DNA from 3 places in the Ensifer sp. GW823-FHT05D09 genome. Region 1 is predicted to be linked to each of the others. Evidence: riboswitches for the same ligand, from Rfam matches in the RefSeq annotation. Region 1 holds a riboswitch; each other region holds the start of a gene.

Region 1 (5,053 bases):
CATCGCCGCCGAACATGGCGCCGAAGCTGTTGGCCTGATCGGGGAAGACGATATCGACCATACGGACGGCATCGTCTTTTGCCGGCGAGATCGTAGTGCTGTCGAGCGGAGGCAGCGACCATCCGGCGTGCTTGCCTTCGGGCATCGCCACCATGGTGAACTGGCCGCGGGTACACAGATCACTTGTGCCCCCGATCAGGTCTTCGGCGATCATGTCGACTTCGACCACCATCGACCTCCGGCCGACCTTTATCGGACGGCCGGTAAAACTGACGATCTGGCCAATGCGGGCAGGGGCGCGGAAATCGACACGGTCGCAGGAGGCGGTGACGAACGGAACGCGGCCGTGGCGCGTGGCGACGATGAAGGCAATCCGGTCCATCAGCGCCAGGCCCGCGCCGCCGAAGAGCGTACCGTGATGATTGGTGTCGCCGGGAAAGACGATGTCGACCAAGGTGGCAGGCGCCGGGGTTTCCCCCGGCGCCATCTCGATATCGCTGTTACGCTTCATGCGCTTGCTGCATCCCGGCGGGAGGCGGCGAAAGATTGCCTCAGCGCCTGGGCCGCCTCAACCATGTTGACGAGCGCCGGGCGCACTTCATCCCAGCGGCGGGTCTTGAGGCCGCAATCCGGGTTGACCCAGATCTGCGCCGGCGCCAGGCCGTCGGTCGCCTTTTCGATCAGGTGCACCATCTCGTCCACGGTCGGCACCCGTGGCGAGTGGATGTCGTAGACGCCGGGGCCTATCTCGTTCGGATAGGCCTGATCAGTGAAGGCGCCGAGCAGTTCCATTCTCGAGCGCGAGGTTTCGATGGAGATGACGTCGGCATCCATCGCCGCGATCGCCGCCATGATGTCGTTGAACTCCGAGTAGCACATGTGGGTGTGGATCTGCGTTTCGTCACCCACACCGGAGGCGCTGATGCGGAAGCATTCGACCGCCCAGTCGAGATAGGTCTTTCGATCGGCCTGTCTCAGTGGAAGGCCCTCGCGCAGCGCCGGTTCGTCGATCTGGATCACGGCGATACCGGCCGTTTCGAGATCGGTGACCTCGTCACGCAGCGCCAGCGCGATCTGCCGGCATACGATCGATCGGGGCAGGTCGTCGCGCACGAACGACCATTGCAGCATCGTCACCGGGCCGGTGAGCATGCCCTTCACAGGCCTTGACGTCAGCGACTGCGCATAGGTTGCCCAATCCACCGTCATCGGGTTCGGCCGCGAGACATCGCCGAAGATGATCGGTGGGCGCACATAACGCGAACCGTAGCTTTGCACCCAGCCGCTCTGCGTGAAGGCGTAGCCGGAGAGTTGCTCGCCGAAATACTGCACCATGTCGTTGCGCTCGAACTCGCCATGCACCAGCACCTCGATGCCGATTTCCTCCTGCCAGCGCACGGCCTTCTCCGTCTCCTGGCGCAGGTAAGCAAGGTAGTCGACATAGCTGAGTTCGCCCTTGGCATGCAGCGATCGCGCCTGGCGCACCTCCGGCGTCTGCGGGAAGGAGCCGATGGTCGTTGTCGGGAAGAGCGGCAGGGCCAGCCTGTCTTCCTGCAGCCGACGGCGCGTCGCAAAGCCCGACTGGCGACGGCTGTCGGCTGCCGTCAGGTTCTTCAGGCGTCCGGCGACCAGCGGGTCATGGACCTTCAGCGAGGTGAGCCGCGCTTCGGCGGCCGCGATCGATTTTGCAAAGACCTGTTCGGGATGGGCAAGGCCGGGCTCGAAGGCGCGGGCAAGCAGGCTGAGCTCGTCCAGTTTCTGCAGAGCGAAGGCAAGCCAGGTGACGAGCTCCGGGTCGAGCGCCCGTTCGAGATCGAGATCAACAGGCACATGCAGCAGCGAGCACGACGGCGCAAGCTCGATGTGGTCGCGGCCATGCGCCTCGACCAGCGGCTGCAGCCGGCGGAAGAGACCGGCAAGATCCGTCCGCCACACATTGCGGCCATCGACGACCCCGAGCGACAGAACCAGCTGTGCTGGCGCCGACTCGATGAGGGCGTCCAGCTGTTGCGGCGCCCGCACGAGATCGAGATGCAGCCCGGTGACCGGCAGTGAAAGCGCTATCGGCAGGTTGTCACCGATCGCGCCGAAATAGGTCGCAAGCATGATTTTTAACTGCGGTACTTCCGAAGCGAACGTCCGGTAAGTCAGTGCCAGCGCCTGGCGTTCCCGCTCGTTGAGATCGAGCACAAGGCAGGGTTCGTCGATCTGCACCCATTCGACACCGGCGTTCGCAAGCTCTCTGAGAAGTTTCACATAGACGGGCACCAGCCGCTCGATCAGCTCGATCGGCTCGAACCCGCCGGCAGGCGCCTTGCCGAGCTTCAGGAAGGTCACGGGGCCGAGCACGACGGGACGGGTGACATGCCCAAGCGCGCTCGCTTCAAGGAAGGCCTCCAGCGGTGCGTTGCGCGTCAGCTCGAAGCGCTGGTCCTCAGCGAATTCCGGGACCATGTAGTGATAGTTGGTGTCGAACCACTTGGTCATCTCCAGCGCCTGGTTGCCGCCGTCCGGGCCGCCATGGGTGCAGCCGGAAGCGCAGGTCGCGGTCGTCGAACCACGTGCCATGGCGAAGTACGTGTCGAGATCGACCGGGCCGCCTTTCCAGCCATAGGCCGGCGGCACCGCGCCAACGAGCACGGATGTGTCGAGAACCTGATCGTACAGTGAGAAGTCGTTCGATGGAATGATCTGGATCCCCCGCGTTTTTTGCGCGGCCCAGTTTTCCGCCCGAAGGCTCGCGGCAACGGCGAGCAGATCCTGTCTGTCGATCTTGCCGGCCCAATAGCGCTCCAGCGCGAACTTCAGTTCACGGTGTCTGCCGATACGTGGGAAGCCGAGATTGGCTGTCTTGATGGTCATTTCCTTACCCCGAGGTTGTGGGCAAGGCTTTGAATGCGACGCATCCACGACCGAGGCAGGCTCGTTCGTCAAGGCGGCACATCGGACACCCCGCCCGTGGACGTTATCGATCGCGGCAGGTCTCCTGGCTTGCGGGTCAACACGAACCGTCCCGTCTTCCCGAGGCGTCTCCCTCAGTGACATCATTGGACGGCCGCTCGCCGCTTACAGTTGCGGGGGCAGCTCCGGCATGGGCGCCTTGCGGCGCCGCACCGTATTCCCTCTTAGCTCCGGCCCGTCGCAAGACGGGCCGCAGAACCACGATTGTTTGACAATGCCCTGCAAAGACGGGCAGGTCAATCGCATAAAGAAATGTTTATGTCTTTATTTTCAAGTTTCGATGGGCTGGGGAATTTTGCGGCAACGGCGCGCGGCACCGCATCACGACAGGCTGCTGCAGGGGAACCACGCCGTCATCGGCTACAAGCGGCGACGGAGCGTTGCCGGGATCGGGCTCTTTTACGGGCTGCCATGGAATGGCAATGTCGCCTGCACGCGCGCGAATGCTGTCATTGTCGCGCGTCAGGCCGATGTCTCGGAGCTGGAATTCGCTGAATGTATCGACTGTCGTCGTGATGTCGGCGGCTCTCCTGGCAAAACTCCAGACATGGCGGATGATCGATCGCAGTGCGCTCGGCATTGCTAACCCCTTCATTTCTGCGGTGGTGTGTTCGCGAGAAAATTGAGGATTTTCACGGTTTCGCGCAAAGCGGTTTCTCGCATGCTGCCATAAAGAATGCTTATCTCAACGCATGAGCAAGATTCCCCCCATGAGCGCGGTGCGCGCCTTCGAGGCTGCCGCCCGGCACCTGAGTTTCACCCGCGCGGCGCAGGAGCTGGGTATGACCCAGGCTGCAGTCAGCTATCAGATCCGGCTGCTGGAGGACCGCACCGGCACGGCTCTTTTTGTCCGCCTGCCCAGGGAAGTGCGGTTGACGGCCGCCGGCAGACAGCTCGCGCCGAAGGTGACGGAAGCGATCGATCTCCTGGGGACGGCCTTCTCCGAGATTGCCGACAAGACCGAACATCACCTGCATATCTCCGTGCTTCCGACAGTGGTCTCAAGCTGGCTCGGCTCAAGGCTCGCCTCGTTCCAGGCGGCCCATCCGAACATCAGCATTCGCGTCCACATGTCGACCGAGCTGATCGACTTCAAGCGCGATGCGATCGACCTCGTGGTGCGCAGCGGTAACGGTGACTGGCCGGGCCACGACGTGTTTCCGCTTTTCCCGATCGAATACCTGCCGGTATGCACGCCGACATTCCTGGAAAAACATCAGCTCAGGCATCCCTCCGACGTACTCAAGGTGCGCCGCTTCGGCAATGCCAGCTGGTGGCGGCGCTGGATGGTCGAGACCGGCGTGGAGCCACCCGCCAGTAACGGCACCGAGCTGATTTTCGACGTCCAGGCGATGGATGTGGCGACCACATTGCTCGACCACGGTATCGCCATGGCCGTCTCGACCTTCCTGATCGAGGAGCTTCGCAGCGGAAAACTGATCCGGCCGTTCAACCATGTGGTCAGGGACGGCCGCGCCTATTGGCTTGTCTATCCGCAAAGCCACCGACGGCAGAAGAAGATCCAGGCGTTCCGCGAGTGGATCATCGCCGAGGCCGCCGCCTCGAACGCGCAGCTGGCAGCGGCGATGGGCGAATGACTCTGATTGGAGGCGACAATATACATGCAGTCATGAATTATTATTCATAGCGTGAATTATATTGACATAACCCCGGGGCGTGGTTTTAATCATGACAGTCGGAAGTCGAGGAGGAGTTCCGGCAAACTCACACATCAGCGGTCATTTCTGACGGCACGATTGGTTTTTGGGAGGGGCTTCGGCCTCGAGGAGGACGCTTGCGCACTTTTTTGAGCACGACCGCACTGGCGGTCATTGCAACTACGTTTCTGGCTGGCGCTGCCAACGCGGAGACGGCCAACCCGTTTCGCTGCGAACCCGGCGAAAAATATGTCATGAACGTCATGGTATCGGGCGTCGAATACTGGTTCCCGGTCTATGAAATGTTCAAGCAGGCCGGCCAGCAGTTCGGCTGCGAGACCGAATACACCGGCACGCCGGAATATGACGTCAACAAGCAGATCGCCACCTTCGACCAGGCGCTGGCACAGAACCCGGCGGGCATCCTCGTTCAC
Region 2 (5,053 bases), on a different contig from region 1:
TTGAGCAATGTCTCGTGGCGTCGTCTTGGCAAACGGCCGCCCTTCGAGGCTGACACTGCCGGATTTCGGCGGGCGGATGCCGGCGAGCAGCGAGATCAGGCTGGTCTTGCCGGATCCGTTCGGACCGATGATCCCGAGGAATTCTCCGGGCATCACCTCGAGATCGACGGCATCGACGATCACGCGGCCGCCGGCCGACCAGGAGACGGTTTCGGCCTTGAGGCTCATGACGCGGCCCTGCCGCGACTGAGGATGAGGGCGAAGGCCGGCGCGCCGACGAGGGCCGTGATTACGCCGATCGGCAGCACCTGGCCGGGAATGATGACCCTCGACAAGATGTCGGCGGCTATCATGAAGATCGCTCCAGTGAGCGCTGCTGCCGGCAACAGCAGGCCGTGGCGCACGCCGACAAGGAAGCGCGCGGCATGCGGGATGACGAGGCCGACGAAGCCGATGGAGCCGACGATGCTGACCATGACCGCCGTCATCAGCGCGGTTGCCGAAATCAGGATGATGTAGACCCGCTTGACCGGGATGCCGAGCGAGGCGGCCGATTCGGCGCCGAAGGTGAAGGCGTCGAGCGCGCGGGCGTGCCAGAGGCAGACAAGCAGGCCGCCAATGGCCACCGGCAGCGCCAGCGCCGCATCCGGCCAGCGTACGCCCGAGAGGTTGCCGAGCAGCCAGAACATGATGCCGCGGGCCTGCTCGGCATTGGCTGATTTGGTGACGATGAAGGAGGTGAGCGCGTTGAAGAGCTGCGAGCCGGCAACGCCGGCCAGAATGATGGCGCCGGTGCCGCGGCCGGCTCGGAGCGCCAGGAGAGATACGAGCGCGAAGGCGAACGCCGCGCCGAAGAAGGCGCCGAGCGACAGCGTCAGCATACCTGCGCCGATGCCGAGAATGGCGACGGCGACGGCACCAGTCGATGCGCCGGCGGAGATGCCGAGGATATAGGGATCGGCCAGGGAATTGCGCAGCAGCGCCTGCAGGACGACGCCGCAGAGCGAAAGTGCCGCGCCGCAGCAGGCGGCCACGACAGCGCGGCTGAGGCGATAGTTCCAGACGATGCCCTCGTCGATCGCATCGAGCGGGTAGCCGGCGCCCCAAAGACGGTTGGCGACGGTTTTTCCCACGACGTCGAGAGGGATGGCGGTCTCGCCGATGGCGGCACCAAGGGCGAGCGCCAGGAAAAGCAGTGCGAGCGCCGTCGAAACGGCGCCCGCGCGGTTGATCGCTGGAGGTGTTGACCTCACTTCGCCAGGCCGGCTTTTTCGACCGCGTCGGCCAGCACCTCGATGCCCTCGATCGTGCGGATCGTCGGGTTCATCGCCTGTGCGTCCATGACGACGATATGGTCGGCCTTGACCGCCGGCATCAGGCTGATGACCGGGTCGGACTTCAGGAACTTCATCTTCAGCTCCCAGTCGTCGGCCGGGAAGCGGCGGCGATCCATTTTGCCGATGACAACGATCTTCGGATCGGCCTTGGCGATGGTCTCCCAGCCGATGGTCGGCCACTCCTCTTCGGTGGACACGACATTCTTGATGCCGAGCGCAGACATGATGTAGCCGGGCGCGCCGTTGGTGCCGGCGACATAGGGATCGATGTCCATTTCGGCGCTGGAGAACCAGAAGACGGCCGACAGCTTGCCGTCGGCATTGGCGATCTTGCTGCGGGCAGCTTCTTCGCGGGCCTTCAGCTTGGCGACCAGGGCCTGCCCACGATCCTGCACATCGAAGATTTCGGCGAGCTCAGTGATCTCCTGGTAGATCAGGTCCATCGAAAAGGCATTGTGGCGTACGCCGTCGCCACCGGCGGAATTGTCCTTGGCGGCGCAATCGGCCGGCGAGACATAGACGGGGATCGACAGTTCGGCGAATTGCTTCGGCGTTGCGACAATGCCCTCCGGCCCGACATGCCACTGGAACTGCGCGGTCACCAGATCCGGCTTGGTGGCAACGACGCTTTCGAAGCTCGGGTCGTTATCGGCAAGCCGCGGCACCTTGGCGTTGACGTCCTCGTAGCCGTCGATAACAGGGCCGATCCACACGGCTGTGCCGACGACCTTGTCCGCGAGGCCGAGAAGATAAAGAATTTCCGTGGTGCTCTGACCGATAGAGGCGGTGCGCGTCGGCGCCGCCTTAAAGGTAACCTCCTGGCCGCAATTCTTTAAGGTCAGGGGGTAGCTCGTCGCGGCCGCAAGAGCGGTCGTGGGAGCGACGGTCAAAAGCAGGGACACGGAAACGGCAAGGGATGGGCAATAGCGCCCGACGGCATTGAAAATGGCTTTCAAGGGAATTCTCTCTTCTCGTGAGCTTGCGAAGGGTCAGCCGAAGCGGCGACAGCCGGCCGGTCGGATTTCGGGAGACAAACGATCGCAAACGTCGAGAAGAACGGGAAAAGAGGGCGCAAAGCCGCCGGGTATGCGGATCATGGACAACTCCTGTTCCGGGCAACCCCGCCCGTGACGTTGGATCTTCTGCTTGACGGCAGGTCTCCTGGCTCGCGGATCAAGCGCCTTCCACCTGCCTTCCCGCAACGCGTCTGACGCGATCGCAGTGGCATGGCGCGCTGTCGCGCCACTTGGGTGTCCGGCATTCCGCTTACAGTTGCGGGGGCAGCCACGGTCTCGGTCCCTATTGGGTCGTCCTCACCGTGTTCCCTATTAATCCCCGTTAGAGTCATCCTTCGGGGAACCGTCGGCGCTACCCTTAGTGTTCCAGCCGGCGTTACGTCAAGACGAGAGGTTGTCGAAATGGCGCCGCCGTGAAGGTGCCGGGGCGGCTTACCGTTAAGCGCTGCAAGGCAGACTTTCACCGAATTGTCGCGAAACCGTTCAAATTGTTTCATGCCTCTGTCAACGCGCTGACATGCGGGCAGCCAAAGGTCCGACACGCGAAATTCGCTTTCGCGAGGCTCGAACCGGAGGCTTGTTTGGCCGAAATCCTCACCACGCTGTCCCGTCGTTCCTTTCTTTTATCCGCCGGTGCCGCCGGCCTTGTCGCGTCCTCCGGTCTTGCGACACCGTTCTATGCCCGCGGTTACGGCCGGCCGGAATTCATCCATGGTGTCCAGTCGGGGGATGTCGACACACGCTCCGGCATGGTGTGGACGCGGGTCGACCGGCCGTCGCGGGTAAGCCTGGAGTACTCGACGACCGAAAGCTTTTCCAATCCGGTTCGTCTCGCCGATCTCACCGCGACACCGCAGACGGATTGCGCGGTGAAGTGTTCGCTCGACGATCTCCTGCCCGACCAGGACATCTTCTACCGCTTCACCGCGACCGATCTCTACGACGTCAACCGGGTGTCCGAGCCGGTGATCGGCCGGTTTCGCACAGCACCCTTGCGCAAGCGCTCGATCCGCTTCGTCTGGTCCGGCGACACGGCCGGCCAGGGCTGGGGCATCGACGACGTCGGCATGAAGACCTATTCGACGATGCGTCTGCACGAGCCGGATTTCTTCATCCATTCCGGCGACACGATCTATGCCGACAACCCCATTCCCGACGAGATACCCTTGCGCGACGGTGGCATCTGGAAGAACCGGGTGGTGACGCATGAGAAGCGCGACGTGGCGCGAACGCTCGAAGAATATCGTGGCCAGTGGAAGTACAATCTTCTCGACAGCCATGTGCGTGACCTCAACGCCGTCTGCCCGACCTTTTATCAATGGGACGACCACGAGGTTTTGAACAATTGGTCGGCGTCGACGGACCTCAGAGACGATCCGCGCTACCAGGAAAAAGACGTGGCCGTCTATGCGGCCCGCGCCGGCCGGGCGTTCAACGAGATGACGCCGATCCGCAACGTCCCGACCCAGCCCGGCCGCATCTTCCGCAAGATCGCATACGGTCCGCTGCTCGATGTCTTCTTCGTCGATCTCCGCTCCTACCGCGGCCCCAACCAGGGGGAGGGGGATGGCGGCCTGTTCGGCTGGCGCCAGGCGGACTGGCTGAAACGGGAGCTTGCCGCCTCGCGGGCCGTCTGGAAAGTGATCGCCTGCGACATGCCCATCGGCCTCGTCGTCTGGGACGACTATGCCAACCGGCGCGGCTCCGATGCCATCGCCAACGGCGACAATGGTCCGCCGACCGGACGCGAAACCGAATTCGCAGACCTGCTGCGCTTCATCAGGGACAATGCCATCGACAACCTCGTCTGGCTGACGGCGGATGTGCATTACACCGCTGCGCATCACTACGATCCGTCGCGGGCGGCCTTCAAGGATTTCCTGCCGTTCTGGGAGTTCGTCTCCGGTCCCTTGCATTCCGGAACCTATGGTCCAAAGGAGCTGGACATGACGTTCGGCCCTGATGTCCGCTTCATCAAGGCATCGGGCGGAGGCGCCGACAGCAACCTGCCGCCGTCGGCCGGCCTGCAGTTCTTCGGCATCGTCGATATCAATGGCCAGACGAAGCAGATGACCGTGCGCCTGATGGATCGGCAAGACCAGGAACTGTGGCGCGTGACGCTCGATCCGGCCGCTGTCGCATGACCGTTCTGGCTTTGACTGATCCCTTTCCAGAGCCGGTTGGCGCGACCCTTTCCGGTTGCAAACCCATGGCCTGTCGGGGCTTCGGCGCCGGTCTCTTGCGCACGCCCCCCTTTCGCAATCGCAAAAAAACCTGTATGAGCCCGACCATTGAAAAAGCGGCGTGGCCCATTGGGGCGTGCCCTAAACCTTCCGAGACGAAAAATGAGCATTCGTAACATCGCGATTATCGCGCACGTCGACCATGGGAAAACGACCCTTGTCGACGAGCTTCTGAAGCAGTCGGGCTCGTTCCGCGAAAACCAGCGCGTTGCCGAACGCGTCATGGACTCCAACGACATCGAAAAAGAGCGCGGCATCACCATTCTCGCCAAGGCGACGTCGGTCGAGTGGAAGGGCGTGCGCATCAACATCGTCGACACCCCCGGCCACGCCGACTTCGGCGGCGAAGTCGAGCGCATCCTGTCGATGGTGGACGGCGCCATCGTTCTCGTCGACGCCTCCGAAGGCCCGATGCCGCAGACGAAGTTCGTCGTCGGCAAGGCGCTGAAGGTCGGCC
Region 3 (5,053 bases), on a different contig from region 1:
AAGCGCGTCGCCATCCTCCGGCACGCCGGTCACGAGATAGCCCTCGCTCGCCATGGCACGCAGCACTTCGACGGTGCCCGCCGGAGTGTCGAGCCCGACGCCGTTGCCGAGCCGTCCGTCGCGGTTGGGGTAATTGGCCATGATGATGGCGATCCGGCGTTCGGCCGGCCTTGCGCGGCGCAGCCTCGCCCAGTTGACGGCGAGCCTCGCAGCAAACCGCACCCGGTCGGCAAGCGGCTCGTGCCCGACGATGTTAGCTTCCACCTTGGCATCGTAGATCGAGGCCGCCTTGAAGGAGACGGCGCGCGCGAGGATGCGGCCATCGACCTCGGGCAAGGCGACGTTCATGGCAAGATCGCGCGCCATTAGCCCCTGCGGCGAGGTCGCCCATTGCGCCCGCGACGACCCCGAGAAGATCACCTGCAGCACCGGCGCGCCGGTCGATTCCAGCACGGTCGGCTGCCGGTCGGCGCCGGGAGACGAGACGGCAAAGCCTGTGGCGTTCATCACCACGTCCGGTGCAGCTTCCGCAAAGATCGATTGCAGCGTGCCGACCGAAACGGCATCCTTCAGGCTGGCGACGAACAGCGGCAGCACGCGCATGCCCTCAGCGGCAAGCGCCTCGATCAACGCCTCGACCGGCCGCGTCTCGCCGCTCTGCACCAGGGCGCGATAAAAGCAGATCCCGATGGTCGGGGGTTCGAATCCCTCCCCGGCGACCGTCCTTTCCCGGACACGGGTCTGCCATTCGCTGACGCCGATGACGCCCGCCCCCGGCCACCAGATACCAGCCTTCAACAGAGGTTTTGCCGGCTGCGGCTTTTCCGCACCGGAGATCAGCGCCTCGGCATAATCGAGGAACAGTCCGGCATTGTCGGCGCCACCTTCGGTGAAATAGGCCCAGAGGCGCTGGCGATCGTCGGCTGCAACGGTCGAGAACGGCTCCAGCCCCGGATCGGGCTTGTCGTCGCCCGGCAGCACCGCGATCTGGAAGCGGTGGGTGACGGCGGCGGCATGCAATGCTTCCAGCACGTAACGGAAATAGCTGGCGCCACCGAGCGGCCGGACCACGATGAGCCTGGCATGCCGCGCCGTGCGCTCGACGTAAGTGTCGACCGACATCGGGTGCATGAGGTTCATCAGGCTGGCGATACGCAGACTTGCCCCATCGTCGCGCCGACCATGGGCCGCGGCGATCGAGGAAAGCTCGGTGTCGGCGGCCGACAGGAAAAGCACGTCGGCCGGCGTTTGCCCCAGATCGATCGCTTCGTTGCCGTCGGCGATCGTTCCTTTCTGGGCGAGAAGCAGATGCATTGTTCTATCCGTTCAAGCAGTTCCAGGAAGGTTTCTTCCTGGATCTACGTTGCTTCAAGGCGTCAGGCGAGCGCGGTGATGGCCGCGCGCACCGCAGCTTCGTCCATGTCGTGCAGGCCGATGACGACGAGGCGCGTTCCGCGCTTCTCGCCGGCAGCCCAGGCGCGGTCGTAATACTGGTCGATGCGGGCGCCAACAGCCTGGATCAAGAGGCGCATCGGCTTGCCGGGCACATCGGCAAAGCCCTTGAGGCGCAGCACGTCGTGCTCGGCAATGACACCCTTGAGGCGGTCGATAAAGGTGGCCGGATCGGCGATCGCGCCGAGCTCGACAACGAAGCTGTCGAACTCGTCGTGAGAATGCTCCTCGCCCGCTTCATGCTCCATCTCGTGGTGCGACTTGCGGTTGGCGATATCGCTTTCCGTGCCGACGCCAAGGCCGAGCAGGATGGCCGCGGCAACTTCGCCGTTCTTGGCTTCGATCATGGTCGGCTTGCGGCTGGTGCGCGAAGCCACTTCGTCGCGCACGGCCTTGAGGCCCGAGGCGTCGATCAGGTCGGTCTTGTTGAGCACGATCAGGTCGGCGGCGGTCAGCTGGTCCTCGAACAGTTCCTCGATCGGGCTTTCGTGGTCGAGATTGTCGTCCTCGACGCGCAGCGCATCGACCTTGTCGTGGTCGTCGGCAAAACGGCCAGCGGCAACGGCAGCGCTATCGACCACGGTGACGACGCCGTCGACAGTCACTTCGCTGCGGATATCCGGCCAGTTGAAGGCGGCGATCAGCGGCTGCGGCAGCGCCAGACCCGACGTTTCGATGATGATGTGGTCAGGACGGTTTTCGCGCTCGAGCAGCTTTGTCATGGTCGGGATGAAATCATCGGCAACCGTGCAGCAGATGCAGCCATTGGTGAGCTCGATGATGTCGTCTTCCGAGCAGGCTTCCGCGCCGCAGCCCTTCAGGACGTCGCCGTCGACGCCGAGATCGCCGAATTCGTTGATGATCAGCGCGATGCGCTTGCCGTCGGCGTTCTGCAGCAGGTTGCGGATCATCGTCGTCTTGCCGGCACCGAGGAAGCCAGTGATGACGGTCGCCGGGATCTTGCCCTGGTTGGCTCTCGCAGTGGTCATGGATCAACCCTTCATTTTCAGCGGCAATCCGGCCGCGACAAAGTAAACTTCCGCGGATTTCTCCGCAACGATCTGGTGAAGCCGGCCGGCATGGTCGCGGAAGTCGCGGGCCATGCGGTTCTCGGGCACGATGCCGAGGCCGACTTCGTTGGAAACAAGGATGAGGCGCGCCCGAGCCTCGGGCAGAAACGCGGCAAGGGCAGCGAACTCCGCCGCCATGTCGCGTTCTTCCATCATTAGGTTGGTGACCCAAAGCGTCAGGCAGTCGACGAGCACCACGCGATTTTCGTCGTCGATGCGTGTCAGCAGCGAGACGAGATCGAGCGGCTCCTCATGCGTCGTCCAACCTTCGCCGCGCCTTTCTTTGTGATGGTCGATGCGCTCGCGCATCTCGTCGTCCCAGGCCCGGCCGGTCGCGACATAATGCATGGCGAGCCCAGAGGCTTCGACGAGCCTTTCGGAGAAGCCGGATTTGCCGGAACGGGCACCGCCGAGGACCAGAACCGGCCCGGCATGGGAATTGCTCATGTGCGTTGCGGCCTCACGTGCTCGGTCGCGAGTTCGAGCGGCAACAGCATCTCACCGCGCCAAAGGCGCGTTCGGAAAATGGTCGATAAGCCAAGACAACCTCCGTGATGGCGTGGGAAGCGGGCTTCCCTTCGGGCGGAATGCCCCTGTCGGACGGCAGGTCTCCTGGCTCACGGCGTCACGCGCCCAGACATCGCTTCGCGTCGTGACGCGAAAAACAACGCAAGGGCCCGAACGGCCCGCCTCACCTTCCCGGCGTTTTCATGTTTCGTGAAAGGCGGACGATTCGTAGAAGAAGAGGCGTCCAACCCGGCTGATCACGAAGCCACGCCAGTGGCTTTTCCGGCTGAATTCCGAACCGCCTTCGATTGCCCATGCAATCCAGAGGTAGCCGGTCTTCAGCCCGATGGCGAACCCTGACCGTTCTACAGTCGCGGGGTCGGCTGCGATAAGGATGCCCGATTTGGGTCCATCCGTCACATTCCCAATTATTCCCCCGCATCGCCACGATCCGGGGAAACCATCCAACGTCAGATGATTAGGAAGCGGGCGGTGCAAAGTCAATCGACGCGTGCGACACCTCCCCGGCCGAATTGCGTCGCGCGACGATTTGCCGAACGCGAAGTACCCCGGGGCCGCAAGTCGTCGTCACACGGCATAAGCGCTGCACCACGGCGGCGAACTTCATTTTAGCGATTGCAGATAATGCGATAAACTAGCCCAACAAGAGGCTTCGTTGATCCGGTAGGCAAATGGAACGCAGGCTCGCCGCCGTGATGATTGCCGACGTTTCCGGCTATGGACTGCTCACCCAAGCCGACGAGGAGGGTACATGCGCGCGATTTCAGGCCGATCTGCACGACCTGTTCGAACAACGGATCGCCGCGCACCATGGACGGCTGATCAAGACCATGGGCGACGGGTTGCTGGTCGAGTTCCACAGTGTCGTCGAAGCGGTCCGTTGCGCGGTGGAGGTTCAGCGCGCGAAATCCGATAGCCGCGGCTCCGAAGAGGGGCGGCTGGAATTTCGCATCGGCATCAATCTTGGCGATGTCATCGTTGAAGGCGACGACATTCAAGGCGATGGCGTGATCATTGCCGAGCGCCTGCAGAGCCTCGCCGAACCGGGTGGGATCGTCATTTCCGGCACCGCCTACGATCAGGTCGAGAAACACCTCGATGTCCGTTTCGTCTCTCTCGGCGAACAACGCCTGAAGCATATCGAAAAGCCGGTTCGGGCTTATCGCCTGGCGCTGAACGAAGCCCACGCGGGCAGCGCGAAAGCCGCAACGCGCCGCATGACGCGCTGGCCGGCACTTGCTACATCCGCGGTCGTGCTTGTGGCGGCGAGCGGCGTCGCCTGGTGGCAGCCGTGGGAGCCACCCGTGGAAACGCCCCAAGTCCGACTATCGAACCTGAGTGTTCCGGACAAACCGTCGATCGCGGTGCTTCCGTTTGCCAATGTGAGCGACGATCCGAGGCAGGAGTATTTCGCCGATGGCATGACCGATGGGCTCGTCACCGAGCTCGCCCAGGTCTCCGGCCTGTTCGTGATCGCGCGCAACTCGACCTTCACCTACAAGAACAAGGCGGTGACACCCAGGCAGGTGTCCAAAGAACTCGGCGTCAGATACGTGCTTGAAGGCAGTGTGCAGCGTGCCGGAGAGCAACTGCGGATCAATGCCCAGCTCGTCGATAGTCTCAGCGGCGGCCACGTTTGGGCCGGAAAGTTCGACGGTTCACTGTCCGATGTCTTTGCACTACAGGACGAAGTGATGCGCGGCATTGCCGACGCGCTGGCACTTCGGCTGGACCCGGACCAGCAGATGGCCTCCGGGCGCAAGGAAACGATGGTGCCTGCGGCCTTCGATGCGTTCCTGCGCGGCTGGGAGCATCACCGTCGCACGACCCCGGAGGACTTTGCAAAGGCAGTGCCCTATTTCGAGCAGGCGATTGCGCTCGATCCCGCCTATGGGCGCGCCTACGCCGCCGCGGCCATGGTCTACGCGCGCATCTGCATGTGGCGCTGGCATTATCAGCTGGGTATCTCGCGGACCGAAGCGAGAGCCAAGGCGACGCAATAT

The links. Region 1 has a riboswitch for cobalamin ahead of metE (5-methyltetrahydropteroyltriglutamate--homocysteine S-methyltransferase). Riboswitches for the same ligand answer to the same signal wherever they lie in the genome.
Region 2: it holds a riboswitch for cobalamin, as region 1 does, so the genes downstream of both, AC1Q80_RS18510 (ABC transporter substrate-binding protein) here and metE (5-methyltetrahydropteroyltriglutamate--homocysteine S-methyltransferase) in region 1, are expected to answer to the same signal.
Region 3: it holds a riboswitch for cobalamin, as region 1 does, so the genes downstream of both, cobU (bifunctional adenosylcobinamide kinase/adenosylcobinamide-phosphate guanylyltransferase) here and metE (5-methyltetrahydropteroyltriglutamate--homocysteine S-methyltransferase) in region 1, are expected to answer to the same signal.

What each region holds. Positions count from the first base shown of each region.
Region 1 covers NZ_JBXAIA010000005.1:297,112-302,164, forward strand. Annotated here, with positions in the region: gene AC1Q80_RS17300 (acyl-CoA thioesterase) at 1-511, opposite strand, end outside; gene metE (5-methyltetrahydropteroyltriglutamate--homocysteine S-methyltransferase) at 508-2,862, opposite strand; cobalamin riboswitch at 2,960-3,179, opposite strand; gene AC1Q80_RS17310 (hypothetical protein) at 3,176-3,547, shown strand; gene AC1Q80_RS17315 (LysR substrate-binding domain-containing protein) at 3,654-4,559, shown strand; gene AC1Q80_RS17320 (substrate-binding domain-containing protein) at 4,757-5,053, shown strand, end outside.
Region 2 covers NZ_JBXAIA010000006.1:160,236-165,288, reverse strand. Annotated here, with positions in the region: gene AC1Q80_RS18520 (ABC transporter ATP-binding protein) at 1-228, opposite strand, end outside; gene AC1Q80_RS18515 (FecCD family ABC transporter permease) at 225-1,253, opposite strand; gene AC1Q80_RS18510 (ABC transporter substrate-binding protein) at 1,250-2,239, opposite strand; cobalamin riboswitch at 2,472-2,716, opposite strand; gene AC1Q80_RS18505 (alkaline phosphatase D family protein) at 2,935-4,497, shown strand; gene typA (translational GTPase TypA) at 4,699-5,053, shown strand, end outside.
Region 3 covers NZ_JBXAIA010000002.1:758,455-763,507, forward strand. Annotated here, with positions in the region: gene cobN (cobaltochelatase subunit CobN) at 1-1,314, opposite strand, end outside; gene cobW (cobalamin biosynthesis protein CobW) at 1,377-2,441, opposite strand; gene cobU (bifunctional adenosylcobinamide kinase/adenosylcobinamide-phosphate guanylyltransferase) at 2,445-2,969, opposite strand; cobalamin riboswitch at 3,108-3,509, opposite strand; gene AC1Q80_RS09425 (adenylate/guanylate cyclase domain-containing protein) at 3,722-5,053, shown strand, end outside.